Regions from separate parts of the Mycobacteroides immunogenum genome, predicted to be linked through region 1. Evidence: predicted binding sites of a transcription regulator. Region 1 holds the regulator's gene; the other holds the start of a gene.

Region 1 (7,499 bases):
GGCGTAACCACTGGGCGGCCGTGCGTCCCTCGCTGAACTGCTCGCCAAAGCCGAGTCTGTCGGCGAGCGCGGTGAATGTGGTGTAGTCATCGCGGGAGTTGGCATACGGCGGTGCCACGGCTTTCATCGCCACCAAGAGTGGATCATTGCGGCTGCCGGAGAAGTCGTCGCGTTCCAGGCTGGTCGTGGACGGCACCACGATATCGGCGTGCTTGGCCATCGCCGTCCACACCGGATCGTGCACCACCACGGTGTCGACTCGGGCCAGTGCACGGCGCAGCCTCGGCAGATTCTGGTGGTGATGGAACGGATTCCCGCCCGCCCAATAGACGCATTTGATATCGGGCAGGGTGAGTGTCTGGCCGTTGTAGGTCAGCGTCTCGCCGGGCCGCAGTAGCAGCTCGCTGATGGCTGCCACCGGGATGAACGTCTCGACCGGGTTGGGGCCCTGCGGGAAGACGGGCAGCGGGCAGCTCACCGGAGCCAGCCCTGGCTCGTTCATCGAGCCGTAACCGTGGCCGAAACCGCCTCCGGGCAAGCCGATCTGGCCGAGCATCGCGGCCAGGGTGAGTCCCATCCAGGGTGCCTGCTCGCCGTGACGAACCCGCTGCAGCGACCAGCTGATCGTCACCAGGGTGCGCCCCGATGCCATCCGACGGGCCAGCGTGCGCAGCTCGCCGGCATCCACCGCGCTGATGGTCTGGGCCCATTCGGGGCTTTTGGGCACACCATCGTCGGTACCCAACAGGTAGCGTTCGAATCGCTCGTAACCGGTGCAGTAGGTGCGTAGGAAGGTCAAGTCCGCCAGGCCCTCGGTCGCCAACACATGTGCCAGTGCGAGCATGATCGCGACGTCGGTTCCGGGAACCGGTGCGTGCCATTCGCATTCGCCATCGATATCGTCGCGTAGCGGACTGAAGGAAACGATGCGCCCGCCGCGGTCGCGGAACCTGTTGAGGGCGTCGCGTGCCGGGTGGGCGGTGGTGCCGCCGTGATTCACGCCCGTGTTCTTCAGCGCGATTCCGCCGAATGAGACCAGCAGGTCGGTGTTTTCGACGATGACATCCCAGGACGTGGACCTCTTGAACAGTCCGTCGTGGGTTCCGATGACATGCGGCATGATGACGCCGGTCGCGCCGAGGCTGTAGGAATGGCGCGAAAAGGTATATCCACCAAGAAGTTTGAGAAACCGGTGGACCTGGCTCTGGGCGTGGTGGAAACGTCCGGCGCTGGCCCAGCCGTACGAGCCGCCGTAGATGGCTTCATTGCCATGAGTGTCGACGACGCGGCGCAGTTCATCGCCCAGCACTTCGGTCAACTCATCCCAGGACACCTCGACGTACTCGTCGGCGCCGCGCTTCGTACTGGGGCCGGGACCGTCGCGTAACCAGCCGCGGCGTATGGATGGCGCGGTAACCCGGGCCTGATGCCGGAGGGAGCCGGGAATGTTGTGCAGCAGCGGGGAAGGATCGGTGTCTGTGCCCAAGGGGGTGACGCCGATCACCTCGCCGTCGCGAACCTCGGGCGTGAACGCACCCCAGTGGGTATGTGAAAGTGCCGGCCTGGTCACCCCGATCAGCCTAGGCTTTCTGTCCGTCGAAACCAGGTAGGCGAGTGCCAACCGACCAGTGGGTTGGTATACATTCTGCCAAGTACGTAAACCCAAACCGGAAGGTGATCATGGCCGGCGCCGTTAAGTTCACACGCACCATTTTCGAACCCGAGCACGAACTGTTCCGCGAGTCGTTCAAGACCTTCCTGGAACGGCACGCCGAGCCTTACCGCGAGGAGTGGGACGAGAACAAGATCGTCGACCGCTCGCTGTGGGTCGAGGCCGGCAAACAGGGCTTCTTGGGCACCGATATGCCCGAGGAGTTCGGTGGCGGTGGACTCGTCGATTTCCGCTACAACGCCATCATCGGTGAAGAGATCACCAAGGCCCGTCAGTCGGGTATTGGTTTCACCCTGCACAACGATGTCGCCGGCCCGTACTTCCGGGATCTGGCCAATGACGAGCAGAAGGCCCGCTGGTTCCCGGGATTCTGTTCCGGCGAGCTGATCAGCGCCATCGCCATGACCGAGCCGGGTACCGGCAGCGACCTGCAGGGCATCAAGACCCGCGCGGTCAAGGATGGCGATCATTACATTCTCAATGGCGCGAAGACCTTCATCACCAACGGCATCAACGCCGACCTGGTGATCGTGGTCGCCCAGACCGACCCGGAGAAGGGCGCGCTGGGCTTCTCGCTCATCGTGGTGGAGCGCGGTATGGAGGGCTTCGAGCGCGGCCGCAAGCTCGACAAGATGGGTCTGGACGCTCAGGACACCGCCGAGCTGTCCTTCACCGACGTTCGGGTGCCCGCTGCCAACCTGCTGGGTCAAGAGGGCCAGGGCTTCATCTACCTCATGCAGAACCTGCCGCAGGAACGCATGTCGATCGCGGTCGTCGCGGCCGCGGCGATGGAAACCATGCTCGAGGCGACCATCCAGTACACATCTGAGCGCAAGGCGTTCGGCAAGCCGATCAAGAGCTTCCAGAACAGCCGCTTTGTGCTGGCCGAGCTCGCCACCGACGCCACCATGATCCGGATCATGGTCGACGAATTCATCACGCTGCTCAACAAGAAGGAGCTGAGCGTCGAGCAGGCCGCGATGGCCAAGTGGTACAGCACCGAGAAGCAGGTCCACCTGATCGACCGCTGCCTGCAGCTGCATGGCGGCTACGGCTTCATGCGTGAGTACCCGGTCGCCCGGGCGTACATGGACTCCCGTATCCAGACGATCTACGGCGGAACTACCGAGATCATGAAGGAGATCATCGGGCGTTCGCTCTAGTCGCCCATGCATATTCGTGACGCGACGGCCGCCGACGCGGCCGCGTGCGCGGCGATCTATGCGCCGTACGTGACCGATACGGCCATTTCGTTCGAGGAGGTGCCGCCGTCGGATGCCGTTCTTGCCGAACGCATCCAGACGGCGGCCCACCGCCATGCCTGGCTGGTGGCCGAGGACGGTGGGGATATTCTCGGCTACGCCTATGCGGCGCCGTGGAAATCACGCATGGCCTACCAGTGGGCCTGCGAGGTCAGTGTCTATGTCGATGGCGCGCGGCGGCAGCGCGGCGCGGGACGCCTGCTGTATGCCGCGCTATTGGACCGGCTCCGCGATCTCGGCTACCGCACAGTGCTCGCCGTAGTCGTGACGCCCAATGAAGCGAGCGAAAAGCTACACCTGACAATGGGATTCGAACAGGTCGCGTTGTATCGCCGGATCGGGTACAAGCTGGGCAGCTGGCATGACGTTACGCATTTTCAGTTGTTCTTGACCTCTGCCGACGATTCCTCGGCCCCAGGACCGGCGCCCGCAGGCATTTAGACCTTGCGGATAACCGTGACGACCTTGCCGAGGATGGCGGCGTCGTTACCGGGGATCGGTTCGAAGAGCGGGTTGTGCGGCATCAGCCAGACATGGCCCGCCGTCCGCTTGAATGTCTTGACGGTCGCTTCGCCGTCGATCATCGCGGCCACGATATCGCCGTTGTCGGCGACATTCTGCTGGCGTACCACCACCCAGTCGCCGTCACAGATCGCGGCGTCGATCATCGACTCACCCACCACCTTGAGCAGGAACAGCGATCCCTCGCCGACAAGTTCGCGGGGGAGTGGGAAGACATCCTCGACGGCCTCCTCGGCCAGGATGGGACCACCGGCGGCGATACGTCCGAGAACGGGGACGAACGTCGGTTCCGGCAGGTCGCCGGAGCCGATCACATCGGTGGTGGCCGATGGGGTATGAGAATCATCGAGGCCCCGAACATCAACGGCGCGTGGACGGTTCGGATCACGCCGCAGAAAGCCCTTCTGTTCGAGGGTGCGTAGTTGATGGGCGACCGAGGATGTGGAGGTGAGCCCGACGGCGTCTCCAATTTCGCGGATGCTCGGGGGGTAGCCCCGTTCATTCACCGATGCGCGGATGACCTCCAGGATGGTCCGCTGGCGCTCGGTCAGTGAACCGGTGGCGGGTCCCTTGCTGGGTGTATCGCTCATGGGCCCGAATCTAGACCTGTCGACGACATTTATCAAACATGTGTTCGATGCGTGTCGCGACGCATGCCTGGCGGCCCGCCGATGGGGTGTATCGGTGCTGCTCAGGGCCACTTGTCGGTACCGGATGCTACAAATCGATCACATGTTCGGACATCGAACACATGATCGAGTACATTCGAACATAAGAGCGAACGGGCCGACCGATCGACTGGACAGGAAGGGCATGCAGATGAGCACAAACGTTCTCGCCCCGCCGCGTAGTTCTCACGCTCGCGAGCACGCGCCGCGCGAGTACGCCCCACAGGCGCGCGCCTATAGCGCCCAATACCCGCTGACCCAACGGCGGGCGCTACCGGTGCGCACTGTCGCGTATCGCCGGCCCGCGGGCAGGCCGGTCGCATACCGCGGTAACGGCATCCGCGTCTCGGCGATGCCGCATCGGGTGCATGGTCGCCGCCCGGTGAGCCTGAAGGCCACCATCCTCGTCGCGGTGGGTGCCGCGGTGGCGACGATGTGGCTGCTGATGCTCGGCCAGGTGAGCGCCGCAGGCGTCGGGGGCGCGGGTGTGCCGGAGCGGGTGGCGGTAGTGCAGGTCGCTCCCGGGGAGACCCTGGCAGACGTGGCCTCACGTGTCGCGCCGGAGGCGCCACGGTCGGCCGTGGTGTCCAAGATCCGGGAACTCAATGAACTCGACTCGGCGACAGTGCAAGCCGGTCAGACGCTGGTTTCTCCGGTCGGCTGATCGGCAGCCGGGCGTGACCTTCGGGCGTGCGGGAGCACGGGTATCCTCGACACCGGTCTGGGCGCGTTGCGCGGTGCGTCAACAAACCCAGCTCAACGACATCGAGTCCAGAACCGGCGAAGGAGCAGTGATGCACTGTCCGTTCTGCCGTCATCCTGACTCGCGTGTTGTCGATTCCCGCGAAGCGGACGAAGGCCAGGCGATACGACGCCGGCGATCGTGTCCAGAGTGCGGCCGTCGTTTCACCACCGTCGAGACCGCCGTCTTGGCCGTCGTGAAGCGCAGCGGCGTCACCGAGCCGTTCAGCCGCGACAAGGTCGTCAAGGGTGTACGCCGTGCCTGCCAGGGCCGTGATGTCGATGACGATGCGCTGAATCTGCTTGCCCAGCAGGTCGAGGATGCCGTCCGGGCCGCCGGGTCCCCAGAGATCCCCAGCAATGAGGTGGGTCTGGCCATCCTGGGTCCACTGCGCGACCTGGATGAAGTCGCCTACCTGCGCTTCGCCTCGGTGTACCGGGGGTTCAGCTCCGCCGAGGATTTCGAGCGTGAGATCGCCGCACTGAGGGCCCATCGGGACGCCCCAGCGGGGTCCTGAGCCGTTGGTCGGGTCCTAGTCCAACGTGAGCGGCTGATCGGCGACCACACGGCCACCGATCGTCACCCAGCCCTCGGGGCTCCACTGTGTGAGGATCTGCGACCCCTTGCCCTGATTGATGATCAAGTCACGGCTGAGCAGGTCAGTCATCCGCGCGGCCACTGAGCCGGTCGCCTCGTCCTCGTTGACACCCAGATCGGACGCGAACACCCGGGAACGGACCAGGCTGGCGTCGCGGTCCTGCCACGCCCACACGCAATGCAGCAGTTCGTCCGCGTAGTCGGAGGGGTCGGCGGCCTCCACATCGGCAGGGGAGAGCGCCTCATGGAAATCGGTCTCCGGGGCCCAGTCGGACCGGGCCCGTATCCACGTCCGGTCGTCATAGCTCACCTGCAGCACTCCCGCGGGAACTTGCAGGGTGTTGACCGGAGTGCCACGTTCGCGCAGCCACCACGCCAGCCCCACCGTGGGATGCCCGGCGAAGGCAAGCTCTACTGCCGGAGTGAAAATCCGCAGGTGTGCGGTGTTGGATCCTTCGGCTGGCAGATCGACGAAAACCGTTTCGCTGAACCCCAATCGGGCAGCAACCTGCTGGCGCTCCTCCGGGGCCACGTCGGCGCCGTTGGCGATACCCAAGGGATTGCCGAAGTTGCCCGTTTCGTCGGTGAATACGCGAACAACCGCGACATCAACGCTCATTCTTCGACTCTACGTCCATCGCGTGCCGCGCACACGAGGACCCGTGATCAGGCAATTCTTCGGCAGCGCTTGATTTCTCGGATCAGGTGGCGCTGCGCTCGTCGGTGCCCATGGCATCGAGCACGGCCATACGGGTGCGTGCGGCCCCGCCGATGGCACGTTCGGTGACGCCGGTGCGCAGCAATCGGCGCAGTTCTTTCTCGTCGTACTCGCCGGGTTCGGTGGAAGCGATGAATTGGCGAACGATAGCGATGAATCGCTCGGGATCGTCATGGAAGGGGAAATGCCCGGATTTGTCGAATATCTCCAGCGTCGAACCGGGCATCGCGGCGTGCGCGAGGTGGCCGTGGCTGACCGGGATCACCAGATCGTCACTGCCCCAAATCAGCTGAACAGGAACAGATTCGGTCAAATAACATCGGTCCAGCATGGTCACCACCTGGCCGCGCCAATCCACCACGGCGCGCAGTGTCCGGGTGAACGCGGCCGAGGCCGTGGGTTCGGGGAGGTCAGCGAGTACGCGCAGTACATCGGGGATATCGCGGCCCATTCCCGCCCGCCCGAATGTTGCGCGGGCCACCGCTCCGCCCAGTCGGATCATCGGCATGGCCAACGGCAGCCGCAACAGCCCCAGCGCATCACCGATGAATGGCATGGACGCACAACGCAACACGATGTTGACGTCCTTGGTCACCCCGCCGGGTGCCACCAGAATGAGCCGCTCGACCAGGTGTGGGAACTGATAGGTGAATTGCATCGCCACACCACCACCCAGCGAATGCCCGACAACCGTGACCCGCTCGATGTCCAGCACCGCCAGCAGGTCACGCATGCCGTTCGCATAGGCCGCTACCGAGTAGTCGGCGCGCGGCTTGTCCGACTGTCCATGCCCCAGCAGGTCGGGTGCGATCACGGTGAAGTGCTCGGCGAGCTGCGCGTGCACGCTCTCCCAAGTCGCCGAGTTATCGCCGATCCCGTGGATGAGCAGCAGTACCGGGCCCGATCCCGCGATCCGGAAGGCGCGCCGGTAGCCGTGGATGGTGCGGAAGGCCAGCCGCGGACGCGTCGATGTGTCGTCGGCGGAGGGAGTGCCGCCGTCGTCCTCGACGCCGTCGATGCGCTCGGCATCCGGCACCGGACGCAAGAGCCGCGGTGGAGGATTCATACGAAGTATTTTCACCCGTCGCCGCAAATTTGGCGCGGTGAGCGCATAACCGGGCTAGAGAATCGGGCCTCCCGGCGTCGGACCCGACGGGTCGTCGCCGAACTTGGCCTGTTCGGCGAGGAATCGCTCGAACTCTCCGGCCAGCTCATCGCCGCTGGGCAGTTCCTCGTCCCGGGCCAGCAACGAGCGGTTCTCCTGGGCGGCCACAAAGGCGTCGTACTGGCGTTCCAGCGCCTGCACCACCTGGGCCAC
Region 2 (7,499 bases), 920 kb from region 1:
AGCAGTGGATCACCGAATTCCACGATGAGCACCGGGTCGACACCGGCGACCTCGCGGCGGTCGACGGGTTTGTCGGAATACTCGCGAAACTCCGTGTATCCATGCGCAATCCCGGCCAACGCCGCGTCGGGCGGTCGGCTCACCGACTCCCACGCCGCGTCGCCGGGGGTCCCGCACTCGTATGCGGCCGGGCTGCCCATAGCTCCATCGTGCCTCATCGCCGCGAGCACGGATACTGTGGTTCGTCTTTCGAATCCTGTTCCCCGAAGTACAGTGCGCTCATCGCGTCGGGATTGAGGAGGGAACTGTGCGAGCTTTCCTGGTTATGCTGGCCACGCTCATAGGCTGCGCCCCAGTCAGTTATGCCGATCCCGTCAAGTTCTCCAGCAACAGCGACCTCGGTACATGGCTGGCATCGAACGGATTCAGCTGCGTACCCGCACTCGATTTTCTGCTGTGCTCGTATCAGGAGAGGGCGCATACGTGGCAATTTCAGGCGGTCAATGGCGATACCACCGCCAAACGAAAGGCAAGCTGCGACGTGGGTACGGCATTGAGCCAAAGCCATCTGCAGGGCGAGACCTGGGCACTGTTCTCGGGAAAGGGAGATGGCGCCCTACCCGGGATGCTCGAAACGATGAACGCGAAGGGTTTGACGGACGGGAAGATCGTCACCGCATGCCCCTACAGCTAGCCTGATCCATGTTCAGAGTTCTGAATTCATTAGCCGGCGAACATATTCCGCTGAACACGTCACGACTCTGTGCCGCTCCGGGCAATCCTGCGCTACTGGATGTCCAGTGTCATGAAGGTGCTGTGCGGGTCTTCGGCATAGCTGCCGAAGGGGCCACACGCAACGAACCCGTGTTTACGGTAGAGATCCCGCGCGGGGGCGAAAAATTCCATGCTTCCGGTCTCCAATGAAATTCTGCGCACTCCCCGACTCTTCGCGTCATCGAGGGCGTGCGTGAGCAGCGTCGAGGCGACACCCAAGCCTCGGCGCCGCGGATCTGTGCGCATGCTCTTGAGTTCTTCATGCCACACCGAGATTCTTGCTAGCGCAACGGTTCCGACGAGGTTTTGTTCTTCGGAGGCAACCCACATTCTGATTCCAGGTTTCTGGAGACCCGCAGCGTCCAAGGCATGCCGACTCTCTGGGGGTGCTGTCGGCGCCATGTCGTCCAAGTGAGCCTGCAAGAACGCCAGTAGCGCGGCATTCTGGAAATCTGCCGGGGTGATCACAAGCGCCACAAACTGTTCTCCATCGCTTCCGCGGATAGACCTCATCGCCTCTAAACCATAATGGTGAGATGTTCTCCGTGCTTTTCCACGAGCCCCGGATCGCTCCCAACACCGGGAACGCGATCCGGATGGTGGCAGGCACCGGGTGCGAGTTGCATCTGGTGCGGCCACTGTTCGATCTGTCCGAAGCCAAGGTGCGCCGCGCCGGCCTGGACTATCACGACATGGCGTCGGTGACGGTTCACGAGAGTCTGTCCGCCGCCTGGGAATCCCTGAAACCCCAACGGGTGTATGCCTTCACCGCGCATGCCAGCGTCACCTACACCGATATCGCCTACCAGCCGGGCGATGTGCTGTTGTTCGGTCCGGAACCCACCGGCCTGGACGCCGAGGTGCTCGCCGACCCGCATGTCACCGAAAAGGTACGCATCCCGCTGTTGCCAGGGCGCAGGTCGTTGAACCTGTCCAATGCCGCCGCCATCGCCGCGTACGAGGCCTGGCGTCAGCACGGCTTCGTGGGCAGTGTCTAACGAAAGTCTCTCGAGGTGGAGCGGACCTGAAGATCCAGCGGTCGCAGCTGATCGGCCACCACGGAAACAGCGCCACTGGCGTTTTGCACCTGACCACGGATGATCAGCGCCTGCGCGGTCACCGCCAGCTTGCGATGGCGCGACCACAGCCCCACCGAGCACACCACGTTCACCATGCCCGTCTCGTCTTCCAAGTTGATGAACGTCACCCCGGCCGCCGTGGCCGGCCGTTGCCGATGAGTGACCGCTCCCGCCACCAACACTCGTGACCCATCGGGCACATCGAGGAGCCCCTTGGCCGGAATGACCCCCAACTCGTCGAGGTGCTTGCGCAGGAATTGGGTGGGGTAGCTGTCCGGTGAGACTCCGGTGGCCCACACATCGGCGGCAGCCTGCGTCACCTCCCCCATCGCCGGAAGCACTGGGATACGCGACGACACTCCGACACCGGGCAATCGGTCGGGTCGCTGGGCGGCGGCAGCGCCCGCCACCCACAGCGCCTCACGCCGGGACATGTCGAAGCAACCCAACGCACCCGCCGTCGCCAGCGCCTCGACCTGCGCCGTGGTCAGCTGGATGCGGCCGGTCAGGTCGAGCAGAGAGGCAAATGAGCCGTGCGCTTTTCGCTCCTCGACAATGACCTGCGCTAGCTCGTCGCCAATATGGCGGACGGCGCCCAGGCCGATCCGCACCTCCAGGCCCGCATTCTCCAACGTCGCGTAGGACAGGCTGGCATTCACGTCGGGCCCGTGCACGGTGACACCGTGCCGACGCGCATCGGCCACCAAGGATTGCGGCGAGTAGAAGCCCATGGGCTGCGCGCGCAGCAGCGCCGCACAGAACGCGGCGGGGTGATGCAGCTTGAACCAGGACGAATAGAACACCAGCGAGGCGAAGCTTTGCGCATGGCTTTCCGGAAAGCCGAAATTGGCAAAGGCGTAGAGCTTTTCGTAGATCCGGTCCGCCAGCTCGCCGGTGATGCCGTGCAGGTTCCGCATGCCCTCGTAGAACCTGCTGCGCAACCGTTCCATCCGTTCCGGCGACCGTTTGGAGCCCATGGCCCGGCGCAGCTGGTCTGATTCGGCGGGGCTGAACCCAGCGACATCGACGGCCAGCTGCATCAGCTGTTCCTGAAACAGCGGCACCCCCAGCGTCTTGTCGAGTGCGGCCGCCATGGAGGGATGGTCGTGCTGCCAATTTTTGTCGATCTTGTTGTACCGCCGGATATATGGATGCACCGAGCCCCCCTGGATGGGCCCGGGACGGATCAAGGCCACCTCCACCACCAGGTCGTAGAAACACTTGGGTTTCAGCCGGGGCAGCGTGGCCATCTGAGCACGCGACTCCACCTGAAACACCCCCACCGAATCGGCGCGGGCCAGCATCTCGTAGACCGCCCGCTCCTTCAGATCGATATGAGCCAAGTCGACATCGATGCCCTTGTGCTCACGGACCAGGTCGATGCAATAGTGCAGCGCCGAGAGCATGCCCAGCCCCAGGAGATCAAACTTCACCAAACCCACTGCCGCACAATCATCTTTATCCCACTGCAACACACTGCGATTTTCCATGCGCGCCCATTCGACAGGCACCACATCGGCCAGCGGCCGATCGCAGATGACCATGCCGCCGGAGTGGATGCCCATGTGGCGGGGGAAATTCTTGATCTGCTGAGCCAGTTGGATCACCTGCGCCGGTATGCCGTCGACCTCCGCCGCATCGGCCAGACCGCCCCAATGCCCCATCTGCTTGCTCCAGGCATCCTGCTGCCCCTGCGCGAAGCCGAGCGCTTTGGCCATGTCCCGCACGGCCATCCGACCACGATAGGTGATCACATTGGCCACCTGCGCCGCGTACTCGCGACCGTACTTGTTGTAGACGTACTGGATGGCCTGTTCCCGTTCGTCCGATTCGATATCGATATCGATGTCCGGCGGCCCATCACGGGCCGGCGACAGGAACCGCTCAAATAGCAGACCATTGGCCACCGGATCGACATTGGTAACCCCGAGGGCGTAGCAGACCGCCGAATTGGCCGCCGAACCACGACCTTGGCACAAAATATTGCTGCGACGGCAGAACTGGGTGATGTCGTGCACCACCAGGAAATAGCCCGGAAAATTCAGCTGCGCAATGATTTCCAGCTCACGCTCGATTTGAGCGTAGGCCTTCTGCGCGCCGGGCCGGGGGCCGTATCGACGCTCGGCACCTTCCAGGGCCAGATGCCGCAGCCAGCTGTCCTCGGTGTGACCGGACGGGACGTCGAACGGCGGCAACTGCGGGGCGATGAGCCGCAGGTCGAAGGCGCACGCCTCCCCCAGCTCGGCGGCTGCCGTCACCACCTCCGGGCAGTGCGAAAACAGCCGCGCCATCTCATCCCCGGAACGCAGATGCGCCCCACCCACTGGATCCAGCCAGCCTGCCGCGTCATCGAGGCTCTTGCGCGCCCGCACCGCCGCCATCGCCATGGCCAGCCGCCCACTCTTGGGTGTGGCGAAATGTGCTGCCGTGGTGGCGATGACGCCGACACCCAAGCCCGGGGCCAGCGCGGCCAGCTCGGCGTTGCGTTCATCGTCGTCCGGGTGGCCATGCCTGCTGAGTTCGATGCTGACCCGATCGGCACCGAATCGATCCACCAGATCGGCCAGCGCCTTCTCGGCGGCAGCGGGACCGCCGGCGGCCAGAGCCCGGCGTACATGCCCCTTGCGACACCCGGTCAGAATGTGCCAATGCCCTGCGGCGGCCTCGGTGAGCGCGTCAAGGTCATAGCACGGCTTACCCTTTCGATCTTTAGGTGTTCCGCCCGATAAGTGCGCGGCGGCCATCTGCCGCGACAACCGCCGGTACCCCTCCTGTCCGCGGGCCAGCACCAGCAGATGTACCGAATCCTCCGTATTGCCCTGCCCACCCAGGGATAGTTCCGCGCCGAACACTGTGGGCAGGCCGAGTTCCTTGGCGGCTTCCGCGAAACGGACGACCCCATAGAAACCGTCGTGATCGGTGATGGCCAGCGCCTTGAGATCCAGGCGCGCGGCCTCCTGCGCCATCTCCTCCGGCAGGCTGGCACCGTCGAGAAAGCTGAATGCCGAGTGCGCGTGCAGCTCCGCATACGGCACCCCCGAGCGCCCACGCTCCTGCGGCGGCGGCTTGTAGGGCGGACGCTTTCGGCTCCATGCGGGACCGTCCCCACCATCACCCGGTGGGGCATGGGGATTGAGGCGCCCGTCGAGCACCCGTTCCATTTCCGCCCAGGTCGGCGGACCCTGCGACCAGCCCACCCTCACAGTATATCGAACATATGTTCGATACGTCCATGCGGGATCGGCTTCCATCATTTATCCCAGCTAAGTAACTATCTAGTTATTGATATTTGAGAATACGTTCGCTAGCCTTCACAACAACGGGGCAGATAACCCTGCGGCACATACTCAGCCAAGGAGAGATCGTTATGAAAGCCATTGTCATGACAGGCGCCAACCAACCCTGGCAAGTACAGGAGGTGCCCACCCCCACCGCAGAACCTGGCCAGGTTCTGGTCAAGGTCCATGCCTCCGGCATGTGCTACACCGACGCCTGGGCAACCCAGGGCTTCGGCGGCGACATCTACCCACAAACTCCCGGCCACGAAATCGTCGGTGAGGTCGTCGAGGTGGGCGCCGGCGTACACACTCGCCAGGTAGGAGACAGAGTGGGCGCCACCTGGGTGCAATCCGCCTGCGGGCGCTGCGCCTACTGTCGGGAAAACCGCCCCCTGACCGGCCAGACCGCCATGAACTGCGCGAATCCGCGCACCTCAGGATTCTCCGCACAAGGCGGTCACGCCGAGTACGTCGCGCTCGCCGCCGAGGGCACGGTGCTCTTGCCGGACGGGCTCCCCTACGAGCTGGCCGCACCGATGATGTGCGCCGGATACACCACCTGGAGCAGCTTCCGGGACGCCGCACCACAGCCACACGAACGGGTGGCCGTGGTAGGTATCGGTGGCCTTGGACATGTCGCGGTGCAGCTGTCCAAGGCGAGCGGATTCGAGACCATCGCGATCACGCACTCCCCCGACAAACGGGATCTGGCCCTGCAACTCGGGGCCGATCATGTCGTCGCAAGCGGGAAAGAGCTGCTTGAACTGGGTGGCGCCGACGTCCTCATGGTGACAACAAATGCGTTCTCCGCCGCTCAAGAGGCAATGGCAGGACTGCGACCGGACGGCCGTGTGGCGCTCAGCGGCCTGGATTTCAACCATCCATTCTCGATCTCGTCCGAAGGCGTGCCCTTTCACATGATGCGACAGAAGGTGATCGGTTCAACGCACGGCGGCCTTCAGCGACTTGCCGAAGTGCTCGACTACGCCGCCAAGGGACGGGTGAAGCCCATCGTGCAGACCTACTCCCTGGATCAGGCCACCGAGGCGTATGACCGCCTCGTATCCGGCCAGGTGCGCTTCCGTGGAGTGTTCACCCCATCCACGGCCGGCTAAAACTCGCACCACAATGCGGGGTCGGGGGTCGTCACCGGCCGGGAATCCACCCGGCCGGTGACGGTTGGCTCATCATGCGGTCGCTTGGCTCTAGGCTCAGGGACATGCCGCCCGATGCCTCTGCGACCAAGAAGCGGCTGCTCGACGCCGCGTTCGCGGAGTTCGCCGAGCACGGGCTGGCCGGTGCGCGCGTCGACCGGATCGGCGCCGCCGCGGAAGCCAACAAGCGGTTGCTCTACGTCTACTACACCAACAAGGAGACGTTGTTCGACACCGTCGTCGCGCATTCCATCCAGCGCATGTCGGATGCGGTCCCGTTCACTCCGCAGGATCTGCCCGGCTACGCGGGCGCGTTGTTCGACCACCTCATCAAGCATCCCGAGCACCTGCGGCTGGCCACCTGGGCCCAGTTGGAACGGCCCGTCGCAGGCCCTGCCGAAACTGCGGCCTACGCGTCAAAGGTCGCTGCGATCACCGAAACACGGCCACCTACAGGTGATGCCGAGCCGGCCGACATCTTGGCGCTCGTGCTCGGACTGACCACCGCCTGGCTCGGTGCCTCGCCGGCCCTGCGCGGCCTGACCGCAGCCGAGCCCTTCAGCCCGGAGCGCCTGGCCGCACACCGGACCGCACTCATCGCGGCGGTCGAGGCCCTCATCGCCATCGCGGGACGATGACCGGCTCTGTCGCCACAGCTGAAGCACTCCACATCGCCCGATAGCGTGCCACAACACCCTCGCCCAGCAAGATCCTAAATCGGGCTCACACACCCGACCGGGGGCACTGGTTACCTACACGTCCAAAGCTAGGCTGTCGGTCGCATCTAGGTAACTAACTAGATAGTATCCATCTACCAGCTATCACTCACCATGGTCCGCAACATTCAAATGGAGGAACACCAAGTGGCTCAGCATGGCAACTACACAGTCGAAAAGGTCACCTTTCCCTCGCACGGGGAAACCCTGGTGGGAGACGTGTACCGACCGAAGGGCGACGGCCCGTTCCCGGCGGTCGTGACACTCGGGCCCTACTCGTTCGAAAAGGAACAGGCCCCCACGCAATATTCGACCCGGCTAGCCGACGAGGGGTTCGTCGCACTCGCTTTCGACCCGCGTACGGTCGGCGAGTCCAGCGGTCAGCCCCGTAGGCTCGAGAACCCGGTAATGAAGAACGAGGACGTGGTCTCGGCACTCAGCTACCTGGTGGGCAGATCAGATGTGGACGCATCGCGCGTCTTCGCGCTTGGCATCTGC

Evidence for each region. The regulator LexA, encoded in region 1, represses DNA repair genes until DNA is damaged. The targets are predictions, from matches to a motif close to CGAACANNTGTTCG.
Region 2: ABG82_RS20990 (error-prone DNA polymerase) is a predicted target of LexA. The motif match lies at 5,064-5,077, and genes of this name have one in related genera.

The regions. Positions count from the first base shown of each region.
Region 1 is NZ_CP011530.1:3,305,173-3,312,671, reverse strand. Features, by position in the region: gene ABG82_RS16185 (molybdopterin-dependent oxidoreductase) at 1-1,570, opposite strand, end outside; gene ABG82_RS16180 (acyl-CoA dehydrogenase family protein) at 1,681-2,835, shown strand; gene ABG82_RS16175 (GNAT family N-acetyltransferase) at 2,842-3,375, shown strand; gene lexA (transcriptional repressor LexA) at 3,372-4,046, opposite strand; gene ABG82_RS16165 (LysM peptidoglycan-binding domain-containing protein) at 4,276-4,788, shown strand; gene nrdR (transcriptional regulator NrdR) at 4,919-5,383, shown strand; gene ABG82_RS16155 (PhzF family phenazine biosynthesis protein) at 5,399-6,082, opposite strand; gene ABG82_RS16150 (alpha/beta fold hydrolase) at 6,165-7,247, opposite strand; gene ABG82_RS16145 (proteasome assembly chaperone family protein) at 7,302-7,499, opposite strand, start outside.
Region 2 is NZ_CP011530.1:4,226,271-4,233,769, forward strand. Features, by position in the region: gene ABG82_RS20970 (AraC family transcriptional regulator) at 1-200, opposite strand, end outside; gene ABG82_RS20975 (hypothetical protein) at 308-694, shown strand; gene ABG82_RS20980 (GNAT family N-acetyltransferase) at 787-1,251, opposite strand; gene ABG82_RS20985 (tRNA (cytidine(34)-2'-O)-methyltransferase) at 1,311-1,772, shown strand; gene ABG82_RS20990 (error-prone DNA polymerase) at 1,769-5,050, opposite strand; gene ABG82_RS20995 (alcohol dehydrogenase catalytic domain-containing protein) at 5,221-6,246, shown strand; gene ABG82_RS21000 (TetR family transcriptional regulator) at 6,351-6,923, shown strand; gene ABG82_RS21005 (alpha/beta hydrolase) at 7,149-7,499, shown strand, end outside.